Regions from separate parts of the Lysobacter sp. BMK333-48F3 genome, predicted to be linked through region 2. Evidence: riboswitches for the same ligand, from Rfam matches in the RefSeq annotation. Region 2 holds a riboswitch; each other region holds the start of a gene.
The links. A riboswitch is a leader RNA that binds a small molecule or an ion and turns the genes downstream of it on or off. The one in region 2 is predicted to bind cobalamin.
Positions count from the first base shown of each region.

Region 1: linked by a shared signal. The riboswitch ahead of metE (5-methyltetrahydropteroyltriglutamate--homocysteine S-methyltransferase) and the one ahead of btuB (TonB-dependent vitamin B12 receptor) in region 2 are both predicted to bind cobalamin.
Region 3: linked by a shared signal. The riboswitch ahead of K4L06_RS11185 (ribonucleoside-diphosphate reductase subunit alpha) and the one ahead of btuB (TonB-dependent vitamin B12 receptor) in region 2 are both predicted to bind cobalamin.
Region 4: linked by a shared signal. The riboswitch ahead of K4L06_RS12935 (cobaltochelatase subunit CobN) and the one ahead of btuB (TonB-dependent vitamin B12 receptor) in region 2 are both predicted to bind cobalamin.

Region 1 covers NZ_JAIHOO010000001.1:2,627,968-2,632,338, forward strand. The annotation lists gene metE (5-methyltetrahydropteroyltriglutamate--homocysteine S-methyltransferase) at 1-1,252, opposite strand, end outside; cobalamin riboswitch at 1,442-1,709, opposite strand; gene K4L06_RS11160 (hypothetical protein) at 2,024-3,178, shown strand; gene K4L06_RS11165 (TonB-dependent siderophore receptor) at 3,289-4,371, shown strand, end outside.
Region 2 covers NZ_JAIHOO010000001.1:440,726-445,096, reverse strand. The annotation lists gene K4L06_RS01710 (TonB-dependent receptor) at 1-715, opposite strand, end outside; cobalamin riboswitch at 949-1,188, shown strand; gene btuB (TonB-dependent vitamin B12 receptor) at 1,343-3,175, shown strand; gene K4L06_RS01700 (hypothetical protein) at 3,223-3,867, shown strand; gene K4L06_RS01695 (hypothetical protein) at 3,925-4,371, shown strand, end outside.
Region 3 covers NZ_JAIHOO010000001.1:2,635,765-2,640,135, reverse strand. The annotation lists gene K4L06_RS11190 (DUF2339 domain-containing protein) at 1-577, opposite strand, end outside; cobalamin riboswitch at 700-993, shown strand; gene K4L06_RS11185 (ribonucleoside-diphosphate reductase subunit alpha) at 1,409-3,760, shown strand; gene K4L06_RS11180 (ribonucleotide-diphosphate reductase subunit beta) at 3,893-4,371, shown strand, end outside.
Region 4 covers NZ_JAIHOO010000001.1:3,035,776-3,040,146, forward strand. The annotation lists gene K4L06_RS12930 (acyl-CoA thioesterase) at 1-187, shown strand, start outside; cobalamin riboswitch at 801-1,077, shown strand; gene K4L06_RS12935 (cobaltochelatase subunit CobN) at 1,271-4,371, shown strand, end outside.

The DNA of each region.
Region 1 (4,371 bases), 2.2 Mb from region 2:
GCAAGGCGATCCGGCGCGGATACGGCGAGGCGCGCCGGCTCATTTCCGGACGCACGTCGGCCAGGCGCCGGCGCACTTGCGGATTGCGCAGCAGCGGCGAGGCCAGGCGCGCGGCGCGCGCGCTGGCGGCCGCGGCCAGTTCGCGCGCGGCGCCTTCGTCGCCGGCCAGGGCGTCGGCGAGCAGGCGCAGCTCTTCGATCTTCTGCCTGGCGTAGGCCATCCACTGCCGCAGCGGCCCGGGCAGCTTGCGCTCCAGTTCCAGATCGGTCGGCACGTGCAGCAGCGAGCACGACGGCGCCAGCCACTGCGCGCGCGCGCCGGCGCGGCGGGCCAGGCTCAGCGCGGCGTCGAGGTCGGCGCGCCAGATGTTGCGGCCGTCGACCACGCCCAGGCTCAGCGCGCGCTCGGCCGGCAGCAGGGCGAGCAGGCTTTCCAGTTGCTGCGGCGCGCGCACCAGGTCCAGGTGCAGGCCCTGCACCGGCAACTGCGCCGCCAGCGCGGCGTTGTCGCCGAGCCCGCCGAAGTAGGTGGTCAGCAGGCGCTGCGGCGCGTCGGCCTCGGCCAGCGCGGCGTAGGCGCGGCGGTAAGCGGCGCGATCGGCGTCGTCGAGGTCGAGCACCAGCGCCGGCTCGTCGATCTGCACCCATTGCGCGCCGGCGGCCTTGAGCCGTTCCAGCAACTGCGCGTACGCCGGCAACAAGGCATCCAGCAGCTCGCGCGGGTCGCCGCCGTCGCGGCGCTTGCCGAGCTTGAGCCAGGTCACCGGGCCCAGCAGCACCGGCCGCGCCTGCAGACCCAGGGCCTGGGCCTGGGCCAGTTCGGCCAGCGGCTTGTCGGCGCGCAGGGCGAAGCGCTGGCCGGGCTCGAACTGCGGCACCAGGTAGTGGTAGTTGGTGTCGAACCACTTGGTCATTTCCAGCGCGCGCAGATCGCGCCGGCCGTCCTGCACGCCGCGGGCGAGGGCGAAGTAGCCGGCCAGCGGGTCGTGTTCGTACAACTCGCGATGGCTGGCCGGAATCGCGTCGAACAGCACCGACGCGTCGAGCGCCTGGTCGTAGAGGGAGAAGTCGTTGCACGGCACGCTGTCGGCGCCGGCGGCGCTGGCCAGGCGCCAGTGGCGCTCGCGCAGCGCGGCGGCGCTGGCGTGCAGGGCGTCGGCCGCGGTCTCGCCTTTCCAGAACGATTCCAGGGCCTGCTTGAGCTCGCGCCGCGCGCCGATGCGCGGGAAGCCGAGATGGGTAACGCTGATCATGATGAGTACCTGCGATGCGTGGGCATGACGCAGGGCAACGAAGGAGACCACGGCGGCGCCGACCCGGCGCTGTACGCCCGGTTGCGGTCTGCCCTGGTGTCGACCTTCGCCCCCGCGGGCGAACCGGATCCGCGCAGCGGCCGGCACCGCGAGGCGCGCGACCGGCGCACGGGCCGGAGTCGGACGGAAGGCGAACCTTCCGGTCGCGGCAGGTCTTCGGGCTCGGGACTTGAGCCGGCAACGAGTGCGGAGAAACGAGGAACGAGTACTCGCTCGTTCCCGGCCACTCTTTTCTCGCCTCTGGCTTCTCCTACTAAGGCCGCTTCCCAGGCGATCGCCCAGTGCCAAGGCCCGTTCGTTTCCCATACCGCTGCGGGGCAGCTCCGGATTCGCACCGGATTCCCTCTGGCCGCCGCCGGCGGACCGGTGGCGGCGTGTCGCATCGCTTTATCTTTATGAAGCGATGTTCACCGTAACGGCGCCAAGTTACGCAGCGCGGCCGGCGGAGTCAATCGGCGCGTGCGCGGGGCGTGCGGCTTTGCCCGGTCTGCCGGCTGCGCGCCGAGGGCGTCGGCGACCGGCGCGCCGGGCGGATTTCGCCGGCTGGCGTTCATGCGCCGCCGACGAAGATGAAGCGCGCGGCAGCGGCGGCCGCTCGCGGCGTCGCGATGCCGTTGAGTCGGATAACGGCTGCGGCTAACGTGGCAGCGTCGCGACGCTGCGCGATGCGGGCCCGGGACGGCCCGCGATCTCGAATCCGATGGGTGGAACATGTTTTACAGATGGTCGCTTGCGCTGGGGTTGTGTCTGCTGGGCCTGGCGGGCTGCGGCAAAGACGCCGCGCCGGCTCCGGCCGGCGCCGAGAGCGTGACCCTGGGCAGCCAGAACGAGACGGCGCGGGCGCTGCCGGCGAACGCCTCGGCGCCGCCGAGCGAAGCCGAGGTCCTGCGCGGCACCTATTGGCCGCCGGCCAAGCTCGACAACGGCACCGCGCGGATCAGCTGCGGCTACGACTACCAGGCCGACGGCGACGGCGAGCCGCTGAGCGGCCTGGATTTCTTCAGCCTGGTCGACGCGCTGGCGCCGTGCCAGCCGGCCGGGGTGGTGCGGGTGCGCTACGAAGGCAAGATCGGCGCCGGCTTCACCGCCCTGGTGCAGCGGGTCGCGGCGATGGCCGCGCGGATGGAGATCCCGACCCGGATCCTCGACATCGATTCCAGCGGCGGCCACGTCGAAGAGGCGATCCGCGCCGGCGATTCGATCGCCGAGTCGGGCTGGTCGATCTGGGTGCGCGAGGGCGCGGTCTGCCACAGCGCCTGCGTGCTGGTGCTGGCCGCCGGCGACACCCGGTCGGCCGAAGGCAAGGTCGGCATCCACCGGCTGATGCGCGACCGCTCGACCGCGACCTCGCGCGCCGAACTCAGCCGCGAGCTGCGCGCGATCAACCGCGAAGTGCGCGACTACCTGGAGCGCAACGGCGTCGCCACCGCGGTCGCCGACCTGATGATGACCGTCGCCAACCGCGACCTGCGCATCCTGACGCCCGACGAACTGACCCTGTACGGCCTGGACGGCAGCAACGCGGCCCAGGACGACCTCGACCGGATCCGCCTGACCCGCAAGTGCGGCGAGGACTTCGTGCGCCGGCGCGAGCAGGTGCGGCGCGAGGTCGACGCGCAATGCATGGCCTCCGGCAAGGATTTCGGCGCGCTGCCGGACTGCGCGCGCGAAGTGCAGTCGCGCCACGGCTTCCCCGACCGCAGCTGCCCGCACGACAGCCCGGCCGACCTGTACCTGCACGAACCGGTGCTGCCGCCGTTGTCCGCGGCCGTGGCGGAAGAAGACGTGGCGGACAAGCTCGTCTCGCGCAGGAATGTCTCGCCCAAGAATGTCTCGCCGAAGAACGGCGCCGCGCGCCGCGAATGAGGCCGCGCGCACGGTCGGCTTGCGCCGACCGTCATCGCTGACGCAAAATTTTCCGCTTAGCCAGAGCGCCTGCAGGGCTCGAGCCATTCGCCTTAGCAGGAGTTTTCCGCATGTCCGCTACCCCCTTGCGGCCGGCGCCGGCGCGTCTGACGCTGGCCTTGCTGTGCCTGTTGCCGTCGGCCGCGCTCGCCGCCGAGCCCGTCGTTGCCGGACCCGCCGCGGCCGAGGCCGCGCCGCCGGTGCACGAACTCGACCAGATCCAGGTCCACGGCGTCGCCGGTCCGCGCCTGGGCGCGGCGCGCAGCCGCAGCGCGACCAAGACCGATACCCCGCTGATCGAAGTGCCGCAGGCGGTGACCGTGCTGCCGCGCGCGCTGATCGACGCCCAGGGCGGCCGCTCGCTCAACGAGATGCTGGCGCTGGTGCCGGGCGTCGGGCTCAACAACGGCGACGGCCAACGCGACCAGGTCGCGATCCGCGGCTTCAGCGCCTTGTCCGACCAGTACCTCGACGGGGTGCGCGACGACGCGATGTATTACCGCGACCTGGCCAACGTCGAGCGGATCGAAGTGCTCAAGGGGCCGGCGGCGATGCTGTTCGGGCGCGGTTCTTCCGGCGGCCTGATCAACCGGGTCAGCAAGCAGCCGCTGGATGCGGCCCAGGGCAAGCTGCGCCTGTACGCCGACAGCGAAGGCGGCCGGCGCGGCGAGTTCGACCTGACCGGTCCGCTCGGCGTCGGCGCGGGCCGGCTGGTCGGCGCGGTCGAGGATTCCGACAGCTTCCGCGAGCAGGGCTATATCGAGCGCTGGCTGATCGCGCCCTCGTATCGTTTCGAACTCGGCGGCGGCCAGTTGTTGCTGCAGGCCAGCGCGCAGCGCGACGAACGGGTCACCGACTTCGGCGTGCCCAGCTTGTTCGGCCGTCCGGTGGACGTGCCGATCGACACCTACTACGGCTCGGCCGACGCCCGCCGCGACGATTACAGCCGGGCCCGGGTCGAGGTCTTCAGCGCCGTCTACAGCAAGGCGCTGGCGCCGCAATGGGAGCTGCGCGCCAGCCTGCGCGGCACCGACTACGAGCTGCGCCGGCGCAACACCCTGATCACCGGCAATCCGTTCCTGCGCGACGGCCGCTGGCTGTCGAACCGACGCCATGCGGGCAACGACCGCGACCAGCGCGCCTGGTTCGCCCAG
Region 2 (4,371 bases):
GGAACGGGCGCGCGCGGTTGGTCTGGTCCTGGTGGCCGCCTTGCGCGGCCAGGCGCAGCCAGCCGTTCTCGCCGAGATTGAAGCCGGCGTCGCCAGAGAGCTGGTACTGCTCGCCGTCGCCGGCGCTGTACTGGCCGTAGCGCGCGGCGATCGAGCCGTTCTGGCCCGAGCCCTTGAGCACCACGTTGACCACGCCGGCGATGGCGTCGGAGCCGTACTGGGCCGAGGCGCCGTCGCGCAGCACTTCGACCCGCTCGATCGAGGCGATCGGGATCGCGTTGAGGTCGACCGGCGAGGAGCCGCGGCCCTGGCTGCCGTTGAGGTTGATCAGCGCGGTGGTGTGGCGGCGCTTGCCGTTGACCAGCACCAGCACCTGGTCGGGGGCCAGGCCGCGCAGCTGCGCCGGGCGCACCGCGTCGGTGCCGTCGGTGATCGCCGGGCGCGGGAAGTTCAGCGAGGGCAGGGCGCGCGACAGCGCGGTCGCCAGCTCCGCCGTGCCGGTGGCCTCGAGGGTTTCGGGGGTGATGATGTCGATCGGCGCGGTCGACTCGGCGACGGTGCGGTCGGACACGCGGGTGCCGGTCACGATCACCTGGTCGAGCGTCTTGGCGTCGCTTTGCGGCGCGTCCTGCGCGTAGGCCGGGGCAGCGAGAGCGAGCAGCAGAGCCAGGGCCAGGGGATGGCGCGGGCCGGCGGGGGTACGGCGGACGTGCATGGCGACTCCTTGAGGGACTGACAGCGATGTCATTGCGATTTAACACGCGCATAACAATCGGTCAATAAAGCCGCCAAAATCCGACTATCGGCAATAGTCCAAAAGTGGTAGTGCGCCACGAAACACATCTTGGCGCCGATTCGGCGTTCCGCCTGGTCGCCGTTGCCCCATACAGCGTCGCTCATTCAGGCCAAGCGACCCCATACGCTGGCGTCGCCACCTGGCCCGACTGTTAAGATGCCCGCGCTCAAGGTGATCGCCGGCACATTCGCCGGCGATTGAAACGGGAATCCGGTCGTCGTCCTGCCTCGCAGGCGGCCAAGCCGGAGCTGCCCCCGCAACGGTAGGCGAGTAGACGTACCGCACGCAGCCACTGTGTTTCGACACGGGAAGGCGCGGTACGCGATGCCGGTTCCGCACAGGACCGCATCGGCTCGCGAGCCCGGAGACCGGCCCGGAGCGCGAACCGACAGGCGGTGGGCCGGTCTCGGGGCGAAGGCGCGCGTGCGCCGTCTCCTGGCCGTTTCCGCCTTCTGTCACGACCGATCACGGCCGCGCGGGAGAGCGCGGTCATGGAGACCGCCTGTGACTTTGCCTTGCTACGCCCCGCGTCTGCGTCTTGCTTCCCTGTGTTTCGCCGGCGGCGTGCTCGCCGCTCCCGCGCTGGCCCTCGCCGCGCCGGCCGCGGTCGATCTCGACCAGGTCGTGGTCACCGCCACCCGCACCGCCCAGACCCAGGACGCCACCCTCGCCGCGGTGACGGTGATCGACCGCGCCGAGATCGAGCGTCGCCAGCCGGCCTCGTTGCCGGACCTGCTGCGCGGCGCGCCCGGCGTGTCGCTGGCCAACAACGGCGGCGCCGGCAAGCAGACTTCGCTGTTCCTGCGCGGCACCGAATCCGACCACGTGCTGGTCTTGGTCGATGGCATCAAGCTCGGTTCGGCGACCAGCGGCGGCACCGCGCTGCAGGACATTCCGGTCGAGCAGATCGAGCGGGTCGAGATCGTGCGCGGGCCGTTCTCCAGCCTGTACGGCTCCGAAGCCTTGGGCGGAGTGATCCAGGTGTTCACCCGCCGCCCGCAGGGTGCGTTCGCGCCCAGCTTCAGCGCCGCGATCGGCAGCTACCAGACCCATCGCGCCAGCGCCGGCGTGGCCGGCAAGGGCGAGCGCGGCTGGTATTCGGTCAACGCCGCGCACGAAGACACCGACGCCATCAACGCCTGTCGCGGCAAGCCGGCGCCGCGCGGCGCCGGCTGCTTCACCCACTCGCCCGACCGCGACGGCTACCGCAACCAGTCGCTGACCGTGCAGGGCGGCTACCGTTTCGACGACCGTTGGGAAGCAGAAGCGCGCGCGTTCCGCGCCGAGGCCTACAACGAATACGACGGCAGCCAGAACAACCAGGCCGACAGCGTGCAGCAGGTGCTCGGCGCCAAGCTGCGCTATCGCCCCAGCGAGCGCGTCGGCTTCAGCGCCAGCGCCGGGCGCAGCGAAGATCTCAGCGAGGCCTATCGCAACGGCAAGTACTCCAGCACCTTCGAAACCCGGCGCGAGCTGGGCTCGCTGCAGGCCGACCTCGGCCTCGGGCCGGGCCTGTTGAGCCTGGGATTCGACTGGCAGCGCGACCGGATCGACAGCAACGTCGCCTACGCCCGCGACCGGCGGATCCTGCGCGGCGCCTTCGGCCAGTGGCAGCAGGACTTCGGCGCCCACGCCGTGCAGGCCAGCCTGCGCCGCGACGAGGACAGCCAGTTCGGCGGCAAGACCACCGGCAGCGTGCTGTGGGGCTGGGACTTCAACGACACCTGGCGCCTGACCGCGAGCTACGGCACCGCGTTCAAGGCGCCGACCTTCAACGAGCTGTACTACCCGAACTACGGCAACCGCGAGCTGGGCCCGGAAACCTCGCGCAGCGTCGAACTCGGCTTGCGCGCCGCCTGGGGCGAGCGCCGCCAGCACGTCTGGTCGCTCAACGCCTTCCAGAACAAGATCGACGACCTGATCGCCTACGACGCCTCGATCGGCCTGCCCGGCAACGTCGACAGCGCGCGCATCCGCGGCCTGGAGGCGGCGTTGGACACGCAGCTGGCGCAGTGGGACCTGCGCGCCAGCGCGACCTGGCTGGACCCGCGCAACCTCAGCCCGGGCCCCCATCGCGACAATCGGCTGCCGCGCCGCGCGCGGCACAGCGCGCGCATCGACCTGGACCGGCGCGTGTCCGCGTTCTCCTTCGGCGCCAGCGTCTACGCCGCCGGCGAGCGCTACGACGACCTCGCCAACAGCCGCCGGCTGGGCGGTTACGCGTTGGCCGATCTGCGCCTGGGCTACGCCTTCCATCCGGCCTGGAGCGTGCAACTGAGCGCCAACAACGTGTTCGACCGCCGCTACGAGACCGCCGCGTTCTACAACCAGCCCGGACGCAACTACCTGCTGAGCCTGCGCTACCGGCCCTCCCGCTGAGAACCAGCGCCACCGCCGGCGTGCGCCGGCCCCACCGAGATCCGCCGATGAACCCATCGTCCCGCCCGATCGCCGCCCATGCCCACGCCGTAGCGCCTGCGGCTGCGACCGCCTGGTCCGCGCCGGTCCGCGCTGCGGTGGCCGGCGCCTTGCTGGTGTTGATGCTCGGCACCCGCTTCCACCATCTGGGCAGCCTGCTGCACCTGCCGGATGCCTCGATGGCGGTGTTCTTCCTCGGCGGCCTGTTGCTGCGCCGGCACGCGGGCTTCGTGGCGTACCTGGGCATGGCGGTGGCGGTCGATTACCTCGCCATCACCTCGCGCGGGCTGGGTTTCTTCCAGCACTACTGCGTGACCCCGTCCTATGCCTTCCTGCTGCTCGCCTATGCCGCGCTGTGGTACGGCGGGCGCTGGATCGCGCCGCGGCTGGCGCCGCAATGGCGCGCGCTGGCGACGGTGTTCGCGGTCGCCGCGCTCGCCGCCGCGGTCTCGTTCCTGATTTCCAACGGCGCGTTCTACTGGTTCGGCGGACGCTACGCCGATCCCAACTTCGCCGAGTACCTGAGCCGGCTGTGGCGCTGGGGTCCGCTGTTCGTGCGCACCACCTTGGGCTACGTCGCCGTCGCCCTGGGTTTCTACGCGGTGATCGCCCATCACCTGCGCCAGCTCGCCATCGCCCAGCGTCGCGGCTGAGTTCGCCGAGAACCGCGACGCGCCGCCATCCATCCGTTCCGCCACCGGAGTCCGAGCATGTCCACGACCCACGAACACACCGCTTCCGCCCCCTTGCCGTTGCGTTCGCGCGCCGCCCAGATCGGCGTCGGCCTGGCCCTGGCGGTGCTGATGATCTGCACCCGCGGCCAGCACTTCGCCAGCGTCGACGCGCTGCCCAGCGCGTCCTGGGCGGTGTTCTTCCTCGCCGGCGCGTTGCTGCGCCCGGGTTGGAGCTTTCCGGCGCTGTTCCTGCTGTCCTCGGCGCTGGACCTGGGCAGCCTGGCGCAGGGGCGGATCACCGACTGGTGCCTGTCGCCGGCGTACTGGGCGCTGGCCTTCGCCTACGGCGCGCTGTGGTTCGGCGGCCGGATCTATGCGCGAGCGCATCGCGACGCCTGGAGCGCGGTGCCGCGCCTGGCGCTGGTGCTGCTGGCGACCTCGGTGGCGGCGTACCTGATTTCCAAGGGCGGTTTCTACTTCCTG
Region 3 (4,371 bases), 2.2 Mb from region 2:
CGAACACCAGGCCGGCCATCGCCGCCAGGGCCACGCCGCTCAGGCGCAACTCCATCGGCAGGCGCATCCAGCCCTGGTCGCTGGCGTACTTCAGCAAGGCGGCGACGCCGGCGAACAACACCAGCACGCCGACCTTGACCGGCACGTTGCCTTCGCTGAACCAGCGCCGCAGCCAGCGCAGGCCGAGGGTGAACACATCCGGCGGCGGCGGTGCGGCCGGCGCGCGCGGCGCGCGCGGCGCGGCCGGGCGCGGCGGCAAGGGCGGCGGCGCGGCGCGCGCGGCCACCGGCGGGGCCGACGGCAACGGCGGCGGCACAGGCGATGCGGACGCCGGATCGTCCTGGGCCGCGACGACCGCTGGCGGCGCGACGGCCGGGACCGGCCGCGGCGGCGCTTCGCCCGCCATGCGTTCGGCCAGGGTCGGTTCGCGCGTCTCGGCCTGGCTGCGCAGGCCGGCCAGCGCGCGCTCCAGTTCGCTCACCCGCGACTTCAGCCCGGCGATCTGGACCAGGGCGACCACGAGCAACACCGGCACCAGCAGCACCGCCAGCGCCAGCAACACGAGTAGTGATTCCATCACGCTTTCCCGGTCCTTATGGCGCGCACGTTACACCATGCCGGGCTTGGCGATTAAGGGGCTTGACTCTCTTCGCATCTCACTGCCTCACCATATATCGCGTTGACGGATCGCGCGAACCACACTATGTTGTGCCCGTCGGTGCCGGTCGCGAGATCGGCTGAAAAGGGAAGCCGGTAGGGGCAAGGCGTTGGACGCCGCCCGAAGCCGGCGCTGCCCCGCAGCGGTATGGGAAACGAACGGGTCATGGCACTGGGCGGAGCGCCTGGGAAGCGGCCTTAGTAGGAGGAACGAGCCGAGAGCGCAGAGACCTGAGCAGCGAACGAGCGGCGCCCCGCTCTCACTCTCATGTCTCTGCGCTCTTTCTCGCTCTGAAGTCCCGAGCCCGAAGACCTGCCGACAGCCGCGCGCCTGCACACCGCGCGGTACCGGCCCAGGAGTCTTCGGGGGAAGACGGCCGGTGTCGCAACGCGAGGGCCTCGTCGCCGTCGCGTCCGTCCGTTTCGGCGCCATGCGCGGAACGGGCCGCGCCCGTCTCGGCGCGTGCGACACCCTGCCAGCACGCTCCCGAGTTTCCGCGCCCGCGGGGGCACGGCCGTGCCATCGGCGACGCCGCGCGCGCGGCCCGTCGCGATGGCGCGTCCGCACTCTCCGCACGCCGTCCTTCGCGGGAAGGACGGCGACCCGTGCGCCCATGCCCCGGAGACGCCCATGACCACGCTCGCCACCGATCCTTCCGTCGCCGCCGCCCCCGCCGGCGCCGCCCCGCCCCGCCAGGACGCCTCCGCCGCGCCCGGCTTCGCCCTGACGCCGCCCGCGGCCAACCTCACCATGAGCGTGACCAAGCGCAGCGGCCGCCGCGAACCGGTCGACCTGAACAAGATCGTGCGCGCGGTGACCCGCTGCGGCGAAGGCCTGTACTCGGTCGATCCGATGCGCGTGGCCACCCGCACCATCTCCGGCCTGTACGACGGCGCGACCACCCGCGAACTCGACGAACTGTCGATCCGCACCGCCGCCCTGCTGACCGCCGAGGAGCCCGAGTACGGCCGCCTCGCCGCGCGCCTGCTGGCCGGGGTGATCGAGAAGGAAGTCGCCGGAGTCGAGATCCACGCTTTCTCGCAGTCGATCCAGCGCGGCCACGAACTCGGCCTGATCAACCAGCGCCTGCTCGAATTCGTCCAGGCCCATGCGCGCAAGCTCAACGACGCGATCGACCGCGGCCTGGACGCCCGCTTCGACTACTTCGGCCTGCGCACCCTCTACGATCGCTACCTGCTGCGCCACCCGACCGCGCGCACCGTGATCGAAACCCCGCAGCAGTTCTTCCTGCGCATCGCCTGCGCGCTCAGCGAGGACGTCGGCGACGCCCTGGCGCTGTACCGGCGCATGGCCCAGCTCGACTACATCCCGTCCTCGCCGACCCTGTTCAACGCCGGCACCACCCACGAGCAGCTGTCGAGCTGCTTCCTGCTGGACTCGCCGGACGATTCGCTGGAAGCGATCTACAAGCGCTACATGGACGTGGCCAAGCTGAGCAAGTTCAGCGGCGGCATCGGCCTGAGCTATACCCGGATCCGTTCGCGCGGCTCGCTGATCCGCTCGACCAACGGCCTGTCCAACGGCATCGTGCCGTGGCTGAAGACCCTCGACGCCTCGGTCGCCGCGGTCAACCAGGGCGGCAAGCGCAAGGGCGCGGCCTGCGTGTATCTGGAGCCCTGGCACGCCGACGTCGAGGAATTCCTCGAACTGCGCGACAACACCGGCGACGAAGCGCGCCGCACCCATAACCTCAACCTGGCCAACTGGATTCCGGACGAATTCATGCGCCGGGTCGAAGCCGACGGCGATTGGTCGCTGTTCGACCCGGCCAAGGTGCCGCAGCTGACCGACCTGTGGGGCGAGGCCTTCGAGCGCGCCTACCACGCCGCCGAAGCCGCCGGCCTGGCGACCAAGAAGGTCAAGGCGCGCGACATCTACGGCCGGATGATGCGCACCCTGGCGCAGACCGGCAACGGCTGGATGAACTTCAAGGACAAGTCCAACCGCGCGTCCAACCAGACCCTGCGCGACGGCAACGTCATCCACCTGTCGAATCTGTGCACCGAGATCCTCGAGGTCACCTCGCAGGACGAGACCGCGGTGTGCAACCTGGGCTCGATCAATCTCTCGCACCACGTCGAGATGTACGAGGACGGCAAGGGCGCGTTCGACTTCGACAAGCTGGCCGAGACCGTGCGCCTGGCCGTGCGCCAGCTCGACCGCGTCATCGACCTGAACTTCTACCCGATCGAGACCGCGCGCCGCGCCAACCTCAAGTGGCGCCCGGTCGGCCTGGGCTCGATGGGCCTGCAGGACGTGTTCTTCAAGCTGCGCCTGCCGTTCGACTCGGAACCGGCGCGCAAGCTCGCCCAGGAGATCGCCGAGGCGATCTATTTCCACGCCCTGTCGGCGTCGAACGAGCTGGCGATGGAGCACGGCCGGCACCCGGCCTTCGCCGACACCCGCGCCTCGATCGGCGAGCTGCAGTTCGAAGCCTGGGGCGTGACGCCTTCGCAGCCCGAGCGCTGGGATGCGCTGCGCAAGCGCATCGCCGAACACGGCCTGCGCAATTCGCTGTTGATCGCGATCGCCCCGACCGCGACCATCGCCTCGATCGCCGGCTGCTACGAATGCATCGAGCCGCAGGTGTCGAACCTATTCAAGCGCGAGACCCTGTCCGGCGACTTCTTGGTGGTCAACAAGTACCTGGTCGAAGAGCTCAAGCGCCTGGGCCTGTGGACCGCGGACATGCGCGACCGGATCAAGATGGCCGAAGGCTCGATCCAGGCGGTGAACGAGATCCCCGAATCGCTGCGCCAGGTCTACCGCACCGCCTGGGAGCTGCCGATGCGCTCGCTGATCGACATGGCCGCCGACCGCGGCGCCTACATCGACCAGAGCCAGTCGCTCAACCTGTTCATCGAAAGCCCGAACATCGGCCAGCTCAGCTCGATGTACATGTACGCCTGGAAGAAGGGCCTGAAAACCACCTACTACCTGCGCTCGCGCCCGGCGACCAAGATCGCCAAGACCACGGTCAGCGCCCCGGCCGCTGCGGCCGCGCCCAAGCCGGAATACACGCCCAGCGAGGCCATCGCCTGCTCGCTGGAAAACCCGGAAGCCTGCGAAGCCTGCCAGTAACGCGCCGCAAAGCCCCTCTCCCGCATGCGGGAGAGGGGTTGGGGTGAGGGCCGCGCGCCCGCACCGCCCTCATCCGCCCTTCGGGCCCCTTCTCCCGCGCGCGGGAGAAGGGAAAAGCATCAAGGAACCACCATGTCCATCGCTCCGCCCCGCCTGCTCGATCCCGGCTTCGATCTCACCCTGCGGCCGATGCGCTATCCGCATTTCTACGAGATGTACCGCGACGCGATCCGCAACACTTGGACCGTCGAGGAAGTCGATTTCTCGCAGGACGTCAACGACCTCAAGCACAAGTTCGGCCCGGCCGAGCGGCACCTGGTCGAACGCCTGGTCGCGTTCTTCGCCACCGGCGACAGCATCGTCGCCAACAACCTGGTGCTGAACCTGTACCAGCACATCAACGCGCCGGAAGCGCGCATGTACCTGTCGCGGCAGCTGTACGAGGAAGCGCTGCACGTGCAGTTCTACCTGACCCTGCTCGACACCTACCTGCCGGATCCGAACGAGCGCGCCAAGGCCTTCGCCGCGGTCGAGAACATTCCCTCGATCCGGGCCAAGGCCGAGTTCTGCTTCCGCTGGATCGACTCGATCCAGGGCTTGAAGCGGATCGA
Region 4 (4,371 bases), 2.6 Mb from region 2:
AGAGCGCCTGTGCACCCACTGCGTGATCGTGTTCGTGGCGATGGACGCCGACGGCAAGCCGACCCCGGTGCCGACGTGGACCCCGCTGAGCGAGGACGACAAGCGCCTGGCCGAGTACGCGCTGAAGATCATGGAGCTCAGCAAGGGCATCGAGGCGACGGTCGAGCGTTACGTGCACGAGGGGTGAGGGGAGGAGGGGGCTTGCGGGTTCGCTGTGGATCGGCGCTAAAAGCAAATCCCCCGCGCTGCGGACATCGCTCGGCAACCCGCTTGCGCCGGGCGCTGGCCCCCTTTTTCAAAGGGGGCGATCGATGACGCGCTCGGTTCTCGGTGGCTCGATGCTCAGTGGCCCAGTGGCTCGGTGGCTCGGTGGACCGAAGGACCGCTTTTGCTGTTCCCCCATTTGGAAAAGGGTGAGAGCGTGCGCTTGCGAAGCGCCAGGTTCGCGCACGATCGAACGCCAGCAGGCTGTGCCTGCTGGCGTTCGATCGTGCGCGAACCTGGCGCTTCGCAAGCGCACGCTCTCACCCTTTTCCAAATGGGGGAACAGCAAAAGCGGTCCTTCGGTCCACCGAGCCACCGAGCCACTGGGCCACTGAGCATCGAGCCACCGAGAACCGAGCGCGTCATCGATCGCCCCCTTTGAAAAAGGGGGCCAGCGCCCGGCGCAAGCGGGTTGCCGAGCGATGTCCGCAGCGCGGGGGATTTGCTTTTAGCGTCCACCACGATCTCCGTCGGCCCGACACACCGACCGCCTCCATACCCCCGCGTCCGCCCCGCGCCGGCGCGCTGTGCTAGATTGCGCGCGCTTTGCATCTGGTGCCGCTTCGCCGTCCGGCGACGCGGTTAAACGGGAAGCCGGTGCGTCCGCGATGCCGCGGACCAGTCCGGCGCTGCCCCTGCAACGGTAGGCGGGTAAAGCATCGGCACGTCGGCGACGGCTCCCGGGACGCGATCCAGCGCCTCGATCCGCGCCCGCCACAGCCACTGGAGCGTCCGCTCCGGGAAGGCGCCGATGCGCCGGGTTCGTCCCGGCCCCCGCAAGCCCGGAGACCGGCCGGTGCGTATGCGGTGGACGTCGCGGAGGGCGGCGTCGCGCGCCCGTGCACCGGGTCCGTGGCCTGCCTCTGCGGTTTCGTTCGCCTCCTTCATCAGCTCCGCACAGGGCGTGCGGCGAGCGAGGCCGTCGATGCGTGTTGCGCGTGGGTTTGTCGGGCGTGGGTTCCGTGAGCGGTTTCGTGGGCACGGATTCGAAGGACTGTGGCGCGCCTTGGGCGCAGCGGCCCTGTTGCTGTTCGCCGCCGCCGCGCCGGCCAAGACCGTGTTCGGCGTGGTCTCCGAGCGTGCCGCGCCGGAAGCGGCCGAGGCCGCGCGCGAACTGTTGGCCACCCGTCCCGGCGACCGCATCGTGCTGCGCACGCCGCAACAGCTCGAAGCCCTGGACCGCGAACAACTGCGCGCACTGATCGGCGCCAGCGACGCCGTCGTCGCGGTGGCGTTGTTCGGCGAGCAAGGCGTACGCCTGCGCGAAGCGGCGGCCTGGCTGCGCCAGCGCGGCCGCGGCCCGCAGCGCCTGTACGCCTTCCATGGCGAAGCCGGCCTGACCCAGGCCAGCCATCGCGAGCGCCATGGCCTGGGCGCGTTCAGCGCCGCCGAACTGATCCGCGTCACCGCCGAGACGCCGCCGGCCGAACTGGTCCAGCGCGCCCGCGCCGACGCCTTCGCCGGCGAGTGGCTGGACCTGCGCGCGCTGTGGCGCGAGGGCGGCAGCCGCAATCTGCAGCGCAGCTACGCCTTCCTGCTCGACGGCGGCGCGGTGCCGGCGGCGCAGCCGCAGCCGGATCTGGTGCTGCGCCAGAACGGCGCGGTGGTCGCCGCGCCGGCCGCCGATACCCGGCCGTTGCTGGCGGTGCTGGATCTCAACAACGCCGACGTCGCCACCGGCGACGCGCTGTGCGCACAGGCGCAGGCGCAGGGCCTGGCCTGCCTGGGCCTGTACGCGCGCTGGGGTGAGGCTTCGCTGCAGGCGGTGCAGAACCTGCGCGCGATGCTCGGCGCGCAGCCGCTGGCCGGGCTGGTGGTGCTGCAGGACTTCGTGGTCGGCGCCGCCGAAGGCCGCGACGCGGCGACCCGCGCGATCGCCGCGCTCGACGTGCCGGTGTTCAAGGCGATCCGTCTGCTCGACCGCAGCGAAGCGCAATGGCGCTTGTCCGGCGACGGCCTGCCGGCTTCCAGCGTGCAGTATCGGGTGGCGATGTCGGAGCTGCAGGGCAGCAGCCAGCCGATGGTGCTGGCCGCGGCCGGCGCGCCGCGCATCGACCCCCTGACCGGGGTGCGCCTGCAACGGCCCGAACCGCTCGGCGGCGAGATGCGCGCCCTGGTCGAGCGCGCCCAGCGCTGGCGCGCGCTGCGCGCCAAGCCGGCGAGCGAACGGCGCATCGCCCTGATCTACTACAACCACCCGCCGGGCCGGCAGAACATCGGCGCCGACAACCTCGACGTGCCGGCCTCGCTGCACGGCATGCTGCGGGCGATGCGCGCCGGCGGCTATCGCGTCGACGACTTGCCGGCCACGCCGGAGGCCCTGCTCGACCGGATGATGCAGACCGGCGTCAACACGCCCGAGGACGGCGGCGAACTGGCGGCTATGGCGACCCAGACGACCACGCTGTCGGGCGAGGATTACCGGCGCTGGTTCGCGACCCTGCCGGTAGCGGTGCAGGGCGAGGTCAGCGACGGCCCGCTGGCGCGCCTGCAGGCCCAGGTCGCGCTGGCGCGCGCCGGACACGAGACCGGGCTCGGCGAGCGCCGGGTGCGCGATGCCGAGCGCGAACTGCTGCATCTGCTCGAAGGCATCGACCACCCCGCGCGCGACGCGGCGCTGAGCGAGTTCCGCAGCCTGATCCAGGCGCATCTGCGCTGCCTCCAGACCGAGGGCGCGGCCGCCGACGCGCCCTGCGCCGAAGCCGAGGCTTCGCAGCGCCGGCTGCTGGCGCTGCAGGTGCCGGGCCTGCGCGGCTGGGGCCGCGCGCCGGGCAAGGTGATGGTGCACGACGACACCGTGGTGCTGCCGGGCCTGCGCCTGGGCAACGTGTTCCTCGGCCCGCAGCCGCCGCGCGGCTGGGAAGTCGACGAGGAACTGCTGCACGCCAACACCCAGATCCCGCCGCCGCACCAGTACCTGGCCTACTACCACTGGCTGCGCGATGTGTTCCGCGCCGACGCGATCGTCCATATCGGCCGCCATTCGACCTACGAATTCCTGCCCGGCAAGGCGGTCGGGCTGGCCGAAGACGACTACTCGCGGCTGATCGCCGGCGACGTGCCCGGGATCTATCCCTACATCGTCGACGGCGTCGGCGAAGGCACCCAGGCCAAGCGCCGCGGCCTGGCGGTGATGGTCGACCACCTGACTCCGCCGCTGGCGGCGACGCCGCTGTACGACCGCTTGCTGACCCTGCGCCAGTTGGTCGAAAGTTTCGAGAGCAGCAGCAGCGAGCCGCTGCGCGCCCAGGCCGCCAGCGAGATGCGCGCCCAGGTCGAGGCGCTGCAACTGCGCGCCGAACTGGAAGCGAGCATGGCCGACGTGCTCAAGGTGCGCGGGATCGGCTTCGAGCAGGCCGACGACGACCTGCTCGCGCACGAGATCGGCCATTACCTGACCAAGCTGCAGGAAAAATTCATGCCGCACGGCCTGCACGTGTTCGGCCAGGCCTGGGATGCGGGCCAGCTCGACACCATGCTCGACTCGATGCGCGGCCTCGGCGAGCGCGACGCGCTGCGCGGCAAGCTGCTGGAATCGCCGCCGGCGGAAATGGCCGCCTGGCTGCACGGCCTGGACGGCGGTTTCGTCCAGCCGGGCAAGGGCAACGACCCGCTGCGCGCGCCCGAATCGCTGCCGACCGGGCGCAATTTCCACGGCCTGGACGGCGACGTGCTGCCCTCGCCGCTGGCCCAGCGCCTGGGCGCCGAACAGGCGGCGCGGGTGCTGGCGCGCAGCGACGGCCGCAGCGGCAGCGAGGGCGTGGTGCTGTGGGCCTCCGACGCGGTGCGCGACGAGGGCGTCATGGTCGGCTTCTCGCTGGCGCTGATGGGCGTGCAGCCGCGCTGGAACGCGCGCGGCATCGTCCAGGGCCTGGAGCTCAAGCCGATGCCCAAGGGCCAGCCGCGCCGCGACGTCATCGTCACCACCTCGGGCCTGTTCCGCGATCTGTACCCGAACCTGGTGCTGCTGCTCGACCGCGGCGGCCGCCTGGCCTTGGCCGCCAGCGCCAAGACCCTGCGCGCGCAGCGCCCGGAACTGGCGCCGGCCTTGGCGGCGGCGCTGGCGCCGCTGGGCGAACAGGTCGAGTACGGCGACGAAGCGGTGGC